DNA from 4 places in the Marinomonas profundi genome. Region 1 is predicted to be linked to each of the others. Evidence: predicted binding sites of a transcription regulator. Region 1 holds the regulator's gene; each other region holds the start of a gene.
The links. The regulator LexA, encoded in region 1, represses DNA repair genes until DNA is damaged. The targets are predictions, from matches to a motif close to TACTGTNTANNTANACAGTA.
Positions count from the first base shown of each region.

Region 2: the regulator LexA is predicted to act here: its motif matches at 3,604-3,623, upstream of ruvC (crossover junction endodeoxyribonuclease RuvC).
Region 3: the regulator LexA is predicted to act here: its motif matches at 1,994-2,013, upstream of uvrA (excinuclease ABC subunit UvrA).
Region 4: the regulator LexA is predicted to act here: its motif matches at 2,995-3,014, upstream of recN (DNA repair protein RecN).

Region 1 covers NZ_CP073013.1:3,573,416-3,578,165, forward strand. Annotated here, with positions in the region: gene dinG (ATP-dependent DNA helicase DinG) at 1-2,017, opposite strand, end outside; gene lexA (transcriptional repressor LexA) at 2,087-2,710, shown strand; gene J8N69_RS16725 (hypothetical protein) at 2,840-3,106, opposite strand; gene J8N69_RS16730 (DUF6586 family protein) at 3,109-3,579, opposite strand; gene topA (type I DNA topoisomerase) at 3,576-4,750, opposite strand, start outside.
Region 2 covers NZ_CP073013.1:3,469,698-3,474,447, reverse strand. Annotated here, with positions in the region: gene J8N69_RS16240 (SIP domain-containing protein) at 1-860, opposite strand, end outside; gene J8N69_RS16235 (GreA/GreB family elongation factor) at 1,037-1,528, shown strand; gene aspS (aspartate--tRNA ligase) at 1,714-3,486, shown strand; gene ruvC (crossover junction endodeoxyribonuclease RuvC) at 3,646-4,203, shown strand; gene ruvA (Holliday junction branch migration protein RuvA) at 4,200-4,750, shown strand, end outside.
Region 3 covers NZ_CP073013.1:1,477,931-1,482,680, forward strand. Annotated here, with positions in the region: gene ssb (single-stranded DNA-binding protein) at 1-511, opposite strand, end outside; gene J8N69_RS06920 (MFS transporter) at 551-1,909, opposite strand; gene uvrA (excinuclease ABC subunit UvrA) at 2,066-4,750, shown strand, end outside.
Region 4 covers NZ_CP073013.1:2,131,113-2,135,862, reverse strand. Annotated here, with positions in the region: gene ugpE (sn-glycerol-3-phosphate ABC transporter permease UgpE) at 1-508, opposite strand, end outside; gene ugpA (sn-glycerol-3-phosphate ABC transporter permease UgpA) at 505-1,383, opposite strand; gene ugpB (sn-glycerol-3-phosphate ABC transporter substrate-binding protein UgpB) at 1,483-2,784, opposite strand; gene recN (DNA repair protein RecN) at 3,042-4,712, shown strand.

The DNA.
Region 1 (4,750 bases):
TGAGCAATCGCCCTGTTGCCTGCACTAAACGCAAAGAGGCGTCTGGTATGGTGATTTCCATAAAAGGGTTACCGCCACGTTTTTGTATCCATTCCGCCAGGGTTGCCTCAACGGGATCATCTGGCACAGCAAAAGGAATTTTGGCAATGTACACGCAGGTCAAATACTCTCCCGGCAAATCAACCCCCTCTGCGAAGCTAGCAAGCCCCAGCAACAAGCTGCCTTTACCCTCATCAATACGTGCTTTATGTGAATCCAAAATCACCCGCTTAGATTGCTCTCCTTGCATCAGCAAAATTTCCTGCAACCCAGCAGATAAAGATTGCGCCACCTCTTCCATTTGGCGACGTGAAGAAAACAACACCAAGCTGCCTTTTGCCGCCTTCACGTTTTTATCTAAATAGGCAACAATCTCAGCGGTGTGCTGTTCCACCCGACCGGGCTCATGCTGCATATTTGGCACCACCAAAAGACCATTTTTTTGAAAATCAAATGGGCTCATGACACGTAAATATTCACTCTCTCTCGGCACACCAGAACGCATATTAAAACGATGAAACTGATTCAAAGCGGTTAAAGTGGCCGACGTAACGACCGCCCCAAAACATTTGTCCCACAGCTGTTGCTTTAATGTATTGGCGGCCAAGATAGGAGAACCGCCTAGCTCGATATCTTGCTCCATTCCTTGGCCAGATAACACCAACCAACGGGCATTAGGCGGAAAATTTTGGTCATCAACCGCAGAATACAAGCGCCACAACCCTATACATTGCTCTAAACGACCAAGAATAACCCCCAAAATAGGCTGCCAGATTTCGGCGGTTTCAGGCGTGACACCCATGCCTTCATTTTGCTTGGTCTTTTTGCATTCATCTTGGATATTTTCAATACTGTTAAACAACTTTTGATAGGACGTTTGCAAGCTGTAAGCTAATTGGCGCAATTCATCAGGAATCTGACCAAATACAAAACGATGTTGGTTATTGTCTTGATCCAGCCCTAAACCTTGAATATAAGGAGCCAAACCTTGTTGAGCATATTGAATAAAATTCACAACACTCTGTATTTGCTGCGGGATTTTTAACAATAAATTCCCCGTCAAACTCACCTCACTCGTCAACTCTTGCTTAAGGTTGACTAAGTTTTTTTCCAGCTGACGAAGCCAAGTGATGCTTTGCTGCAAACGCACTTCATGTCGAAAGTGGCCAATCGCCTTGTCAGGCAGGTGATGGCCTTCATCAAACACATAAATAGTGTCTTTTGGTGGCGTCAAAATAGCGCCACCGCCTAATGACAAGTCTGCCAACACCAAGTCGTGGTTGGCCACAATGACATCGGCGACTTCTATCTCTGCCCGCGCTTTAAAGAACGGACAAGCTGAATAATTCGCACAATTACGATTGGTGCATTGCTGATGATCCGTGGTTAAGCGCCGCCAGTCTTGGTCACGGACGATGCCAGCCCAATTGTCTTTGTCGCCATCCCAGTCGCCTTTTTGCAAGGCGGCATCCATCTCTTGGTAAAGCACGGTATTAACATCGTCTGAATGGAGGTGCTGCTCAAAAAGGCCCGCAAACATGTCATCCATGGCTTGCTCTTCAGAATTCAAAAAACCCTCAAGATTATTCAAACACAGGTAACGCCCTCGCCCTTTAGCAAGCGTGTACTTAAAAACCAGATCGGTATGCTCAAGCAGGTCTGGCAACTCTTTGTGCAGAATCTGCTCTTGCAAAGCAACGGTTGCAGTAGAAATGATTAATTTCAAGCCTCGCGCTTTCGCAATGGGAATGGCAGCAAGACAATACGACAAGGTTTTGCCCGTGCCGGTACCGGCTTCAATCACGGCAACGTGTTTTTCATCCAGTCGCTCACCTTCTGAGCCTTGTTTAATATTTCCCAAGGTGCGTGCAATCGCACCAATCATCTGGCGCTGCCCAGCCCTTGGTTTATGGGACTTCGCCTCCAAAGAGGCTCGGTATGCAAGTTGAATTTGTGTTTTTAGTTCGTCTGAAAGCATTTATATCATTGAGTATCGTTAAGAATGCTGTATATAATAACAGTTACTGTATAAACAACCAGATGCCCTATGATTAAATTGACCAAAAGACAATCTGACGTACTAGAAACCATTCGCGAATTTATCAGTGAAACTGGTTTTCCACCTACGAGAGCAGAAATAGCCCGTCGACTAGGATTTAAATCCCCTAATGCGGCCGAAGAACATCTCAAAGCCTTGTGTAAAAAAGGCGCAATAGAGATGCTGTCTGGCGCCTCACGAGGAATACGCTTAGTTGACCGTGCATCCAATGATGAAGCCAAAGAAGACCTTGGCCTACCTGTCATCGGCAAAGTGGCAGCAGGGTACCCTATTTTGGCGCAAGAGAACATTGCTTCTCACGTGAACATACCCGCCAATATGTTTTCTCCTCAAGCCGACTACTTTCTGTCCGTATCAGGCACCAGCATGAAAGACATTGGCATTATGGAGGGGGATTTGCTGGCCGTACACAAAACCACTGAGGTTCGTAATGGGCAAATTGTTGTCGCCCGCATTGGCGATGAAGTAACGGTTAAACGCTTCGAACAGAATGGCCATATTGTCCGCCTTATTCCAGCAAATGAAGCATTCAACGACATCATCGTCGACCTTGAAAGCGAAGATTTTGCCATTGAAGGCTTATCCGTTGGGGTTATTCGACAAGGTCTTTGAGTTCTATGTTTTTGAGCTCGATCATCAAGACAAACGTCAAAACCAACAAGCAAAATCACCAATAAAAAAGCGAAGCCTAAGCGTCGCTTTTTTATTGGTCATTAATTCCACGCCACAAAACCCACAAAATTAATGCAAGATTTTAGGACGAAACTCTTCTTCATCAAGATACTCTGAGTCTTCATCAAAAAACGAATCGTCTGAGTAAACAAAATCAACCCCGGCATGGAACATGCATTTTGCTAATTCAAAATAGCGATCTTTTAAATAAGATCGGGTATCATTTGGAATCTGCAATATTGCCAACGGAACGGTTTCCTCACCATTTTCACTGGCTGGACGCAGCACAATATCGCCGTTATCCAGCTCAACAATCTCTAGGTAGGACTCTTTCATATTCAATACTCTGATGACTCTTCTCTAAAACGTAATACCAATTCGATCAGTTTCGCCAAATACAAACTCACCGATGCGCCAGCATCACTGCCACGACCAATCAGGTTATCGCCTTGAACGACTGATGAGGCGGAAGCTCGACATTCAAACTGCACCAAATAAGCCTGATTCAACTGAAAACACCAAGAATCAGAGCGCGAAAGCAAGTCCGCCAATTCGGTTAATACTGGAATCATTATCTGTTTTTTTTCAGCTTCAAGCAGCAAGTTAGCGACATCCAGAGAGCCAGACAGCGAATAAGCCGTCGACACTTCTTTCAACAAGCCATTTAACGCACTTCTTAATTGAAAAATAGCCGAACTTTCCAGCCCAACGTTTAACCATGCCTCGCCACTCTCTTGACTCTGCTGAATAAAACGCCTTGCCGTATCCAGCTTTTGATTGGTCAAACTCGCCAAGGTGACGCCGCTCATTTTTTCTTACCCTCTTCGATCACCCACTTAGAACCAACATAAAACGCCTTCCAGCCCGTTGGTTTGCCTTCTTCTTCCGTCATGACATACTGCTCTTTTGTCTTACGGCTGTAGCGAATAATAGCGGGGCGCCCTTCAGCATCTTTCCTGGGCGCTTTCGCAAAAAAGTGATACTTAGGATCGATTTGATCCATATAAGGCAATAACTCTTCCACCAAGGGCGCACGAGTTTCCCGTTTACGCGGGAATTGACTGGCCGCCAAGAACAAACCAGTGGCACCATCTCGAAGCACATAGTGGTCTTCTACTTTTTGACACGCCAGATCAGGCATAGGCACAGGATCCATTTTTGGCGGCGCGGCTTCACCACTTTTCAGCAGTTTACGGGTGTTTTTACAGTCATCGCTGGTACAACCGAAATACTTACCAAAACGACCTGTTTTGAGCTGCATTTCAGAGCCACACTTATCACATTCAAGCGTCGGACCGTCGTAGCCTTTAATCTTAAACGCACCCGCTTCCACTTCGTAACCAGAGCAAGCCGGATTATTACCACAAACATGCAGTTTGCGGTGCTCATCCATCAAGTAGCTGTCCATAGCCGAGCCACAGATTTTACAGCGATGCTTATTGATGAGCGCTTTAGATTCGCCCTCTTCATCGTCTACCGCAACCACTTCATCGCCACGAACAAGGTTAATCGTTGCTTTACAACGCTCTTTCGGTGGCAGCACATAACCAGAACAAGACATAAAGACGCCCGTACTGGCGGTACGAATCTGCATCGGACGAGAACAGGTTGGACACTCAATGTCTGTCGGTGTGGGCTCATTTAGCATCATGCCGCCATCTGGCGACTCGGCTTTCGCAAGCACGGAGCTGAAATCTTTATAAAACGCATTCAGCGTTTTAATCCAGTCTTTATGGCCTTCCGCAATATCGTCCAATTGCTCTTCCATTTGCGCTGTAAAACTGAAATTCATTAAAGAATTAAAGCTATCAACCAAGCGCTCAGTCACAATATCGCCCATTTTTTCAGCGTAAAAGCGACGATTCTCAACGCGCACATAACCACGATCTTGAATCGTAGAAATGATAGAAGCGTATGTCGACGGACGACCAATGCCGCGCTTCTCAAGTTCTTTAACCAAGCTTGCTTCGCTAAAACGCG
Region 2 (4,750 bases), 100 kb from region 1:
GCGTCTTGCGAAAGCTCTTCTAGATTCACGCTAATGGCGGGCAAAGCGGTCATGTCTCCAATGAGTATTTTCCAATCACTTGACTCTTCAATGGTTTTTTTGGGTCCGGGTCCGCCGACAAGAATGGTGTCATTGGGTTGGGCTTGCTTTGCCCAGGATGACGCTGGACCACCATCCTCGTGTAAAACAAAATCAATGTCTATTTCGTCTGCGCGCTGATGTCGAATGGTATAAGTACGAATTAATGGTTTTTGCTCTTCTCTTGCAAAAATGAGTTTTACATAGCCGCCGGTTTGGTTTTCAGGAATGGTGTGTATGTTCTCGCCACCTAGCGTGACTCGTAACATGTTGGTCGTTATAGACGACTTTCTAATAACAGTGAGTTCTCTTGGTTGTGGTCTGCTCATTAAAGGATCCTTAATCTCGTTAGGTGACGGCGATGGATGGAGGTTGTTGGTCATGGTTTGCGCAATGTGGATGAAGTTTTCTATTTGCTGCTCTGATAAGTTTTGGGTCATGCTTTTGATGGCCGCTTGATCCAATATCATCAGGCTTTCGAGTAACTCATCGCCCGTTTTCGTCAGGCTTAATAGCTGGCTGCGATGATTGTCTGGGCTGCGAATTTTTTTCACGTAATTGGCACAATTCAGTTCTTTTAACACTCTGGTGACTTGGGATTTATCAAGAGAAAGCCGTTCGGCAATGTCTCTGGCGCTGCAGTTTTTTATGTTTTTAATGCATTTGAGAGACCGTATATGGCTAACGGGAATGGATAGGCCTGCTTGTGCCGCGGCTTCACGCATTTTACCTCTATAGCTGTGCATTAATTTATGCAGTGATTCACCCATGCTTTCTTTCATTGTTTCGTTTTCGCTGTTTATTTATGAGAATGGTTATCAATATATCGCCATTCAGTTGATAAAGTCAACTGATAAGGGGTTGATTGCTCGTTAAGAAACAATTACGACTAAGAGAGGCTTTTTTTATGGTGGTGAAGCGCTACAATATTCCCCTTTAAACTGAGTGGCTCTAGAGCATGAATAAGCAAGAGGTGCATGAGGCGATTACATCTGCGTTATTGTGTCGCTTTGAGACAGCAACATGGGCGGCAAAACAAGCTCATGAAGCGGCTACGAATGAAGAAAGTATCGCAGAAAATAAGTACGATACGTTTGGCTTGGAAGCCTCTTATTTGGCGCATGGGCAATCGCAACGCGTATTAGAATGTGAGAAAGACTGGCAGGTTTTTAATAAAAACCCACCCGCCTTGTTTTCTGAGGAGGACGCTATCGACTTGTGGTGTATGGTGACGCTGCTGCAGTTCGCATCACCCGTCAGCACGGAAAAGCATTTCTTTATGTCGCCCTGCGCCGGTGGCCTTGCGGTTGAAATAGACGAAAAAGTGGTTTATCTCGTGACCTCATCAAGCCCCGTTGGAAAGTCCTTGCTTGGCAAAACGCTTGGCGATGAGATTGAACTGCTGCAAAACGGCAAGCAAATAGCGTATGAAATAACCATGATAGGCTAAAGCGCCTATTGTAATGGACAAATTTGGTTCAGACCCTAGAGAGTCAGACTCGCTTCGCATATAATGCTTTGCCTTAAAATATTCAGTTCTTTTGTCTGACGTTCAAAATTCAGCAAATCATTGCTAGTTAGATAGAAAACACTCCAAGATCACTCTCTTACTGAGACAGTAATAGGAAAGAAATTATGCGCAGCCATTATTGCGGCGAGTTAAATGCTTCTAACATTTCACAAGAAATTACCCTATGCGGTTGGGTTCATCGTCGTCGTGACCACGGTGGCGTTATTTTCTTAGACATTCGTGACCGCGAAGGAATCACGCAAGTTGTTTTCGACCCAGATCGTGCCGAAAGCTTTGCATTGGCTGACAGTGTGCGTAACGAGTTTGTGGTTAAGCTAAAAGGTCTAGTACGTGCTCGTCCTGAAGGCACCGTCAACCCTAATATGAACACTGGTGAAATTGAAGTGTTAGGAACGGCGCTTGAAATCCTTAATGCTGCCAAAACACCACCATTTCAGCTTGATGAGCACCAGTCCGTTGGTGAAGACGTTCGCTTGAAAAATCGTTTCATCGATTTGCGTCGCCCTGAAATTCAACAAAAAATGCGTTTCCGTTCGAAAGTAACCTCTGTATTGCGCCGCTATTTAGATGGCAACGGATTTCTGGACATCGAAACCCCCATTTTGACTCGTGCAACACCAGAAGGCGCCCGCGACTACTTGGTGCCAAGCCGTACTCAACAAGGTAGCTTTTTTGCTTTGCCGCAGTCACCGCAGCTTTTCAAACAATTGTTGATGGTGTCTGGCTTTGATCGTTATTACCAAATTGCCAAATGCTTTCGTGATGAAGATTTGCGCGCCGATCGTCAGCCGGAGTTCACTCAAGTGGACATTGAAACCTCGTTCATGAGTGAAAAAGAGATCATGGCGATGACGGAAGATATGATTGTTAGCTTGTTCAAAGAGCTAATGAACGTTGACTTGGGTACTTTCCCGCGCATGCCATATTCGGAAGCGATGGAAACTTACGGTAGCGATAAGCCCGATCTGCGTATCCCATTGACCATAGTTAGCGTGTCTGACTTGATGGCAAATGTGGATTTCAAAGTATTCTCTGGTCCAGCGACGGATTCAAAGGGGCGTGTTGCTGCCCTTAAAGTACCGGGTGGGAATGCGCTAACTCGTAAGCAGATTGATGATTACACTAAATTTGTTTCCATCTATGGCGCGAAAGGTTTGGCTTACATCAAGGTAAACGATAAATCTAACCTTGAAGAAGGCTTGCAGTCTCCTATTGTTAAGTTCTTGCCAGTTGAGGTTCGCGCTGCTTTGCTTGAGCGCCTTGAAGCAGAGGACGGTGACTTGATTTTCTTCGGTGCCGATTCTGCAAAAGTAGTTAACGAAGCATTGGGTGCACTGCGTTGTAAACTGGGTGAAGACTTAGACCTTTATACTTGCAAGTGGGCGCCACTGTGGGTTGTTGACTTCCCCATGTTTGAAGAAACAAGTGATGGCGGTATTACGGCTATTCACCATCCATTTACAGCGCCTTCATGCTCGCCTGAAGATCTAAAAGCCAGCCCATTAATGGCGCTTTCTCAGGCTTATGACATGGTGCTGAATGGCACTGAATTGGGCGGTGGTTCTATTCGTATTCACCAGTCTTCTATGCAAGAAACTGTCTTTGAATTACTGAATATCAGCAAAGAAGAGCAAGAAGAGAAATTCGGTTTCTTGTTAGACGCCTTGAAATTTGGTGCGCCACCACATGGCGGCTTGGCGTTTGGTTTAGATCGCTTGGTAATGTTAATGACGGGCTCTAGCTCTATTCGTGACGTGATTGCTTTCCCTAAAACACAAAGTGCGACTTGCCTATTAACGCAAGCGCCAGGTGAAGTAAGTGAGAAGCAATTGAAAGAATTAAACATTCGCATCAGAAAGCCTGTTGTTGAGTCTTAACTTTTGCCATTAAACTTACTTTAAAACAGTAAGTTATGTTAAAGGATTGCAAGAAAAACGTAAAAGGCCGCTTATTAGCGGTCTTTTTTGTATTTTGGCATTGCATACTTTGTAAAGGGCTGTTGAAATATACAGTAACTATACAAGGCACAGAAAATTATGGTCACGACCAGAATTTTAGCGATTGATCCAGGCTCTCGAGTGACGGGCTTTGCTATTGTTGATGCGATAAATGGCAAAGCGACGTACGTTAATAGTGGCTGTATCCGTCTGCCAGATGAGGCGTTGTCTGTACGGCTTAAGCATATTTTTAATCATGTTTCTGCTTTATTAGAAGAATACCAGCCTGATGAATTTGCCATTGAAGAAGTATTTTTAGCAAAAAATGCCAACTCAGCGTTAAAGCTTGGGCAGGCTAGAGGGGCGGCTATTGTTGCTGCTTCACTGAAGGAATTGGTGGTGCATGAATATGCGGCTCGACGGGTCAAGCAATCTGTCGTCGGAAACGGCAACGCAGATAAAATACAGGTTCAAATGATGGTGCAGCTTTTACTTAATTTATCCTCTAAACCTCAGGCAGACGCTGCGGATGCCTTGGCGATCGCCTTGTGTCATGCTAATACGCGCACGTCTGGCGGCTTAGAGTATGGCATTGGTAAACGGGCGGGGCGCTCCTCTAAGCGCTGGACAGAACAAGATGTAAGGAAAACAATGTGATCGGACGAGTTGTCGGCACTTTGGTTGAAAAAACACCACCAGAATTATTGGTTGATGTAGGCGGCATAGGGTATGAAGTCAGCGCCTCTATGACCACCATTTATGACCTACCTCAAGTTGGCGGACAAGTAACGCTTTATACGCATTTGTTAGTCAAAGAAGATTCCCACACTCTTTATGGTTTTATTGATAAGAGCGAGCGTGCGCTGTTCCGTATTCTTATCAAGGTAAACGGTATCGGCCCCAAAATGGCGTTGGCTATTTTGTCCAGCATGTCGTCACAGGAATTAATCAACAACGTTCAGGAGTCTGATGTATCGGCTCTTACGCGCATTCCTGGCGTCGGCAAAAAAACCGCCGAGCGGCTGATTATTGAATTGCGTGACAAGCTTGGCCAAGCCGCGAAAAATGATTTGTTTTCGACGCCAACCGTATTGCGTCAAGTTCAGGCTGACCCTAGGCAAGAGGCGGAGGCTGCGCTTATTTCACTTGGCTATAAACCTCAAGAAGCGGCTAAGGCGATTGCGGGGGTTCCTGTGGATGCTGC
Region 3 (4,750 bases), 1.6 Mb from region 1:
CCTGTGGCTGATTGAAACCACCTTGAGGTGCGTGCTGCTGTGGTGCGGCTTGTTGAGGTGCTTGGCCGTATCCACCTTGCGCAGGCGCGGCTTGTTGTGGCGCGCTGCCGTAACCGCCGCCTTGTTGAGCATCGTAACCACCGCCTTGCTGGCCCGCGTTATCGCCACGGCCGTCTAGCAATTGCATTTCGTTGGCAACGATTTCTGTGGTGTAGCGTTTAACGCCGTCTTTTTCCCACTCACGAGTACGCAACGACCCTTCTACGTAGACTTTAGAGCCTTTCTTAATAAAATCGCCAGCGATTTGACCAAGACGAAAGTTACCACGGTCCATAAAGGCGACACGATGCCATTCCGTACGCTCTTGCATTTGACCCGTTTGCTTATCACGCCAGCTTTCTGTTGTTGCTAAGTTAACGTTTGCAACGGCGGCGCCAGACGGCATAAAACGCACTTCGGCATCGTTGCCTGCGTTACCAATCAAGATTACTTTGTTTATTCCACGTGCCATGACGTTCTTCTCCAACTAAAAGATAGAATAGTGTTTTACTTAAAGACGCACTTGCGGTGCCAGACGCACCAGAGCCTCTTTGTCTAATATTTTTTTATCGACTTTCAGATAAGCCGTTTGCTCATCTTTAAAAAATTGCATACCTTCCACTCCTTGGATTTGCGCAAGTTGATCCGCCAACTTCGTTACTTCTTCATCTGTCATATTGGGCAGGCTAAACGCCAGACTGCTTAACTGGCGAGGCGCCGGCTGGACAACACAAACAAGTGCCCAAGCCAAGAACACCACACCGACCACCCAAAAGACACCGCTATTCGAATGATGCTGAAGCAGCCAACCGCCACCAACACCACCCAAAAATGACCCCATAAACTGATGGGTAGAAAACACCCCCATTGCCGTGCCACGATAACCTACCGGTGCTAGCTTACTAAGCAGAGAAGGCAACACCGCTTCCAGTGAATTAAAGCCAACAAAATACACCCATAACAAGACCCCAAACACCCACAGGTAGGGCGCCCATTGCAGTAATATCGAGCTTAAGCCTAACAGCACCAGCACGGCGAACAGCACGTCTTTCGTCTTACCTTTTGATTCGGCAATAATCACTAATGGTAACATACCTGCGAAGGCAAAACCCATGATGGCTAAGTATAACCAGCTATGCTGCGACAAGGGTAAATCAAACTGCTGGATCAACAAATTGGGCACTGTCACAAACAACGCTGTTAAGCTGGCGTGCAATAACAAGACGCTGACATTCAAGAAGCGCAATTTTGAATCTTTCAACACCAAACCTAGTGCCTGAATACTGGGTGTCGTATCGCGTCGGAAAGTATGTTGAACGATATTCGGCACGGCAAAAATGATCAAGACAATGCCCAGTAAAGAGAGCGCAAAAGACAGATAAAAAAGCCCCGACAGCCCCACTAAAGCAAAAATCCAGGGCCCCAATACCAAAGACAACATAAACGAAGCGCCAATACTAATGCCCACCATGGCCATGGCTTTGGTACGGTTCTGCTCTCTCGTCACATCACTTAATAATGCCATCAAGGTACTGGCAATAGCGCCCGCACCCTGGACCGCCCGTCCGAATATCAGTGTCATTATGTCCGTTGCGTTCGCACAAATTAAACTGCCCACGGCAAACAACAACAGTCCAATGACGATAACGCGCTTGCGGCCGATTTTATCTGACCACATTCCCATTGGAATCTGCAAACTCGCTTGAGTCAGACCATAAATACCAATCGCTGTCCCGATCAACGCCGCATCCGCGCCAGTTAAGCCATCAGCGGCCACACTGATAACCGGCATAATAAGGAACAGGCCTAACATTCTGAATAAATAAATCAGCGCTAAAGCAAGAACTGAACGACGCTCAAGTAGATCCATAAAGAGGTTACAACCGTTTAACATGGAGGCTTAGGGAAAAAGATGTCAATTTTACAGAAAATACCGTTGAAGCTCCATTTCAACTACTGTAAAAATAGACAGTTATTTAATTTACTCACAGATTCACTCTGTTGATCGACTTCACATTGGAGACTCATGGATACCATTACCCTACGCGGGGCCCGCACTCACAATTTAAAAAATGTGGACCTAGACATCCCAAGAAACAAACTTGTGGTGATTACTGGCCTATCCGGCTCAGGTAAATCCTCTCTCGCTTTCGATACTTTATACGCCGAAGGGCAGCGTCGCTATGTAGAATCGCTCTCGACCTACGCAAGACAATTTTTATCCATGATGGAAAAACCAGACATAGACCATATTGAAGGTCTTTCCCCTGCGATTTCCATCGAGCAAAAATCCACCTCTCACAACCCCAGATCAACAGTGGGTACAATAACAGAAATCTACGATTATCTACGATTGTTATTTGCCCGTGCAGGACAACCTCGCTGCCCAGATCATGGCGAACCATTAGAGGCACAAACCATATCACAAATGGTCGATAAAGTTATATCGCTACCAGAAGAAACCAAGATGATGCTACTTGCCCCCATCGTTAAGGATCGAAAAGGTGAGCACTTACACACTATTAGCGATTTGCTGTCGAAGGGCTTCATCCGTGCCCGAATCGATGGCATTGTGGTTGACTTGGACGACGCGCCAACATTAGAAAAGAATAAGAAGCACACTATCGAAGTCGTGATTGACCGTTTCAAAGTGCGTTCTGATCTGCAATTACGCTTGGCCGAATCGTTTGAAACTTGCCTTGGTTTATCGGATGGCATTGCCAAAGTCATCAATATGGACGACGAAAAAGAAGAATATATTTTCTCTAGTAAATTTGCCTGTCCCGTTTGTGGCTACAGTTTAACGGAATTAGAACCTCGCCTTTTTTCTTTTAACAATCCAAATGGTGCTTGCCAAACCTGTGATGGGCTAGGCACACACCAAATGTTTGATCCGGATAGAATCATTCAAGATGAAACGCTCACTCTCGCAGAAGGCGCGATTCGCGGCTGGGGTCGACGCAGTATTTTTTACTACCAACAACTGAGCGCCTTGGCAAAACATTATGGATTTGACATAGAGTCGAAATACAAAGACATCCCTAGCGAATTCAAAAAACGTATTTTGCAAGGCTCCGAAAAAGACAAAATAGATTTCATCTATATTAATGAACGCGGCGATAAAATGACGCGCTCTCATTCATTTGAAGGTGTTATCCCAAATCTACAACGCCGCTATCACGAAACCGAGTCCGACAGCGTGCGTGATGACTTATCACAGTACATCAGCATTCAAGCTTGCCCAGATTGTCATGGCACTCGACTCAATCGATCTGCCCGCAACGTCTTTATTGCCGAGCAGACCCTACCGGAAGTAGTGACCTACCCCATCGCAGAATGCTTGAAGTATTTTGAAGCGCTCGAACTACCGGGATCGCGCGGGGAAATCGCCTCGAAAATTCTTAAAGAAATTCGTGACCGCCTCACCTTTCTAGTCAACGTTGGCTTGGAATATCTCACTCTGGACCGCAAAGCCGACTCACTCTCTGGCGGCGAAGCGCAACGTATTCGTCTTGCTAGCCAAATTGGTGCCGGCCTGGTTGGTGTTATGTATATCCTTGACGAACCGTCAATTGGCTTACACCAGCGCGACAACGAACGACTCATTGCCACATTGACTCGACTCCGAGATTTAGGCAATACCGTCATTGTAGTAGAGCACGATGAAGACGCGATCCGCGTTGCCGACTTTGTGGTCGACATAGGCCCAGGGGCCGGCGTTCATGGCGGACAAATTATTGCCAGTGGCACACCACAAGATATTATGGATTGTCCGGAATCCGTGACCGGGCAATTTCTAACTGGCAAACGAAAAATTGCCATCCCCGCCATTCGACACAAAGCCAAAGACCAGCAGTTTCTCAAACTGATCGGCGCAACAGGCAACAATCTCAACACCGTTAACCTGCAAATCCCCGTCGGCGTGATGACGTGCATCACAGGCGTGTCTGGCTCTGGCAAGTCAACCTTAATAAATGGCACCTTGTACCCGCTTGCAGCAACAGTTCTTAATGGCGCGACCACACTGAAGGCCGCACCGCATGAACGCATTGAGGGCTTAGACTTATTTGATAAATGTGTGGACATTGACCAGAGCCCAATTGGCCGTACACCAAGATCAAACCCTGCCACCTACACTGGCATTTTCACCCCGATGAGAGAGCTGTTCTCGGCAACGCAAGAATCTCGCTCACGAGGCTACAAGCCGGGACGCTTCAGCTTTAACGTCAAAGGCGGCCGCTGCGAAGCCTGCCAAGGTGATGGCGTCATTAAGGTAGAAATGCACTTTCTCCCTGACGTTTACGTGCCTTGCGATGTATGCAAAGGCAAACGCTACAATCGTGAAACCTTAGAAATACACTACAAAGGCAAGAACATTCGCGAATGCTTAGAAATGACCATTGAAGACGCTAGGGAATTCTTTGATCCCGTCCCTTCTATTGCGCGAAAACTGCAAACTCTGATAGACGTAGGCTTAGGCTACATACGACTAGGGCAAGCGGCGACAACCTTGTCAGGCGGTGAAGCGCAGCGCGTTAAACTTGCCAAAGAGCTCTCTAAACGAGACACCGGTGCCACTTTGTATATCTTAGATGAGCCGACAACAGGATTGCATTTCGCCGATATTGAGCAGTTATTAAAAGTGCTCCATCGACTCAGAGACCATGGCAATACCGTCGTTGTCATCGAGCATAATCTTGATGTCATAAAA
Region 4 (4,750 bases), 1.4 Mb from region 1:
TGCTCAAGAAACACTGGCGAAACAAAAACGTCGCCGTCGCACTGGCAATCAATGGCAGGGTTAAACCGGTGTAACTGTTGAGCAAATCCAGATTCGCTACCACCTCGTAAGTTGGCACAATCCGCACCTCGACTGGCAGCATTAGGGTCATAAAAATGATCCAAAAGCACAGGTTACGAAACGGAAAACGAAAGAACACAATGGCGTAAGCCGACAACAATGATATGGCGATTTTGCCGAAGGTAATCCCCAGCGCCATAATCAAAGAGTTCAGCATCATAAACCAAACCGGTGTCTCCACTCCGTTGCCGGCTTTTTCAAACAACACGGTGCCCCATGTTTCTGCGCCAGCATCACCGAACCACAAAGGAATGTGCCCAACCCCAAAGGCCGAAGCCGGATGCGTCGACGCCACCAGCGCCATCCACACAGGCAAAGCCACCAAGGCAATCCCCGTCAATAAGGTCGCGTGGCTGGCAAAAGTTAACCAAGGTCGATTTTCGATCATGAGTACTGCACCCTACGCTCAATAAAACGAAACTGAATCACCGTCATTAGACCAACAATCGCCATTAACACCACAGATTGCGCCGCCGATCCGCCCAGATCCAAACCGACAAAACCGTCATCAAACACTTTGTAAACCAAGGTTGTGGTGCTTTGTCCTGGGCCGCCCTTGGTGGTCGCATCGATCACCCCGAAGGTTTCAAAGAAGGCATACACAAGGTTAACCACCAACAAGAAAAAAGTCGTCGGCGACAAAAGCGGAAAGACAATGGTCCAAAAGCGCTTGAACGGGCTAGCACCATCAATCGCCGCCGCTTCAATCAACGAGCGCGGCACGGCTTGCAATCCTGCAAGGAAGAACAAGAAGTTGTAACTGATTTGCTTCCAAGTTGAGGCGATTACCACCAATATCATGGCTTGGTTGCCATCTAAATAATGGTTCCAATGAATACCCGCCGACTTCAACCACAGGGCGATCGGCCCCATGCTCGGATCAAATAAAATCCACCACAAGACCCCCGCCAACGCAGGCGCCACGGCATAAGGCCAGATTAACAAGGTTTGATAAGCCAACTTGCCGCGAATAATTCGATCCGCCATCACCGCCAGCAACAGCGCCAAGGACATACCGACAATGGCCACCGAAAAGCTGAACACCAAGGTGGTCAACATCGACTGGTAATACAAAGGATCGGTAAACAAATCGGTAAAATTTTCTAGGCCAATAAATTCACGACTTAGGCCAAACGCGTCTTCTCGGTAAAACGCTTGCTCTAACGCTTGCTCAGCAGGCCATAGAAAGAAAATCGCCGTCACCAACAACTGCGGTAACAACAGCAGCCAAGGTAAGACTTTATGAGGAAAAGTAACTGTCATCGGACAATCCAGACAAAAGAGAACGACACATGAAAAAACACCTTTATCTAAGTAAAAAAAACGCCCTCATGCGTTAATACACAAGGGCGTTGATTACACTTAATTGTTCGCTTTTTCAAAACGGCGAAGTTGCGCATTGCCACGTTCAACCGCGGTATTTAGCGCGCGTTGAGCGTTTACATCGCCACTCCATACAGACTCTAGCGCTTCATCGATGATGCCACGAATTTGTACAAAGTTACCCAAGCGCACCCCTTTGGTATTAGCCGTTGGCGTACCCGTTGTCATTTGGGTCACACCCGTTTCTGTACCTGAATTAGCCGCATAAAAACCTTGTTTCTTGGTCAAATCATACGCCGCTTTAGTGATTGGCAAATAGCCTGAAAACTGGTGCCAGTCGGCCTGTACAGAAGGACTTGATAAGAAACTTAGGAAAGACGCCACGCCTTTGTATTCTTCTTTAGAATGGCCTTGCAACACCCATAAAGACGCGCCACCAATAATGGTATTAGACGGCTGTTTTACCTTGCCTTCCCAGTAAGGCAGCTCAGCAACACCAAAGTCAAAGGTCGCATTTCGCTTGATACCGGCAAGCCCCGCCGAAGACTCGGTAAACATCGCGCATTCTTGGCTATAGAACTTCGCCGCGCCGTCGTTGGTTCGACCCGAGTAACTAAAAATACCGTTCTTTTGCCATTCGCCCATTTTCTCTACATGAGCCACTTGCAACGGACCATTGAAGGTAAGCTCGGTTTTCACGCCACCAAAACCATTTTCCAGCGTGGCAAACGGCACGTTATGACGCGCACTTAGGTTTTCTAACTGCACCCAAGATTGCCACGCCGTGGTAAAACCACAGGTTACCCCAGACGCTAGTAGTTTTTTAGACACGCTTTCAACGTCTTGCCAGGTTTTAGGCGCTTGGCTGATACCGGCTTTTTTGAACAAATCTTTGTTGTAATACAAAACAGGCGTTGAGCTGTTAAACGGCAAAGACAACATCTGCCCTTCACTGTTCGAATAATAACCCGTTACCGCGCTTAAATAGGTGCTTTCATCAAACGCTTGGCCTGAATCTTTCATCAACTGATGCACGGGATAAATCGCGCCTTGGGCCGCCATCATACTGGCTGTACCCACTTCAAATACCTGCACAATGGCAGGCTGCTGCTTAGCACGAAACGCCGCAATCGCCGACGTCATGGTCTCGGTATAATTGCCTTTATAGACCGGCTTCACCTCGTAGTCGTTCTGAGAGTCATTGAAGGCCTTCGCCATTTCATCAACCTTCTCACCATTGGCACCACCCATAGCGTGCCACCACTCTATTTGTGTCGCCGCAAAGCCCGAGCTCGCCATAGACAACCCAACCACTACCGACACCAACTTCAAATTATGCATTTCCGTGTTCCTCACAATGAGTTTTTATTAGAAAAGAAAGAACCACTATAGAAAGAAAATATTTCAGTTTGATGATAGTAAGGTTTCATTTGAAATACAATTGCCATTCATATGAAACTGAAACAACAAGCGTATGCTCACCACATCGCTGCTGTTTAAGCCTCTTTCAAAAAATAATATCGCTCTCCTACTTGTCAAAAAACAACCAAGTACTGTATAAATAACCATATAAAATATATTCTCTTTCGGAGTCTTTTATGCTGACCAGCATCGCTATTTCCAATTTCGCCATTGTTGAATCCTTAGAGTTGGAGTTCCACAAAGGCATGACTGTGATTTCAGGGGAAACAGGCGCGGGTAAATCCATTATGGTGGATGCTCTGTCGCTTTGTTTGGGTGACCGAACTGACGCGGCGGTTGTTCGTCATGGCGAAAAAAAAGCCGACATCAGTGCCAGTTTTGACATCCAACATTATCCGCATGTTCATAGGTGGCTGGAAGAGAGAGATTTAGAACACGATCAACATTGCATATTACGCCGTGTGATTAGCAAAGAAGGGCGCTCTAAGGCCTATATTAACGGTCGTCCTTGCACATTAAACGATCTTAAAGAAGTGGGTAGCCACCTTGTTGATATTCACGGGCAGCACGAGCACCAATCGTTGCTTAAAAAGAACGCCCAAAGACAGCAGCTTGATGCCTACGGTCAATTGACTGACTTGAGTAAAAAAGTGAGCCTACAATATACGGCGTGGCGACAGCTCAAAGAAGAGCTCTCTGCGTTACAGAACCGCTCTTCCGAGCAAGATGCAAAAATCCAATTGCTGTCTTATCAAGCTCAAGAGCTGCAACAGCTGGACCTCAAAGAAGGCGAAATCGAAGCACTAGAAAACGAGCAAGCCTTCTTATCCAACATTGCAGACTCCCAGTTTAAAGCGTACCAAGCCAGTGGAATCTTAATCGACAGCGACGAAGGCAATGTTTGCTCTTTATTGCATCAAGCCATTAACAGCGCCAGCCAGATTCGTCCAGCGACTAAGGAATTGGACAACGCCCTAGAAATGATGAATGTGGCATTAATACAAGCCCAGGAAGCGGCTGATAGCTTGCATCATTACCAAGACACCTTAGAGCAAAACCCAGAACGCCTGACTGATGTGGAACACCGTTTGTCGGATATTTACGATACCGCTCGCAAACACAGAACCCTGCCAGAAGGGCTTTTATCTTTACGCGCAAGTGTGGAAGCCGAACTTAACAGCCTGCAAAGCAGTGAAGAAAGCGTAGAATCACTGAAAGAAAAAGAAGAACAAGCTTATGAAAAGCTCACCGCACTCGCCACCACTCTAACGGAAAAACGCATTACAGCAAAAGACGACTTAGCACAAAAAGTCGAAGAGCAAATACATGGGCTCGGTATGCCCCACGCGCGCTTTTTCATTCAATGCCAACCATTAAACCAAGTCACCGCAAACGGCTTTGAAGACATCGAATACATGATAGCGTCTAACCCAGGGCAACCAGCTCAGCCATTGCGCAAAGTGGCGTCAGGTGGTGAGTTGTCACGCATCAGCTTAGGCATTCAAGTCGTCACCGCCCACACCTCCATTATCCCAACACTGGTCTTCGATGAAGTCGATGTGGGCATAAGTGGCGGCATTGCCGAAGTGGTCGGGCGTATGTTGCGTTCGGTTGGCAAACGAGGACAAGTTTTCTGCGTTACTCATTTGGCGCAAGTTGCGGCTCAGGGCAACCAACATCTGCGTGTTAGTAAGCTCATCGCCGATGACGCAACCTCCTCGCAAGTCAATCTATTAAAAGATCACGATCGCACTCAAGAAATCGCTCGCTTACTCGGGGGACTAGAACTAACGGAGCAAACATTGGCTCACGCTAGAGAAATGCTGGGCAATGTTCAACTGCAGTAAAACCATGACAACGGAATCAGGTTACTAAAGTCGGTTTA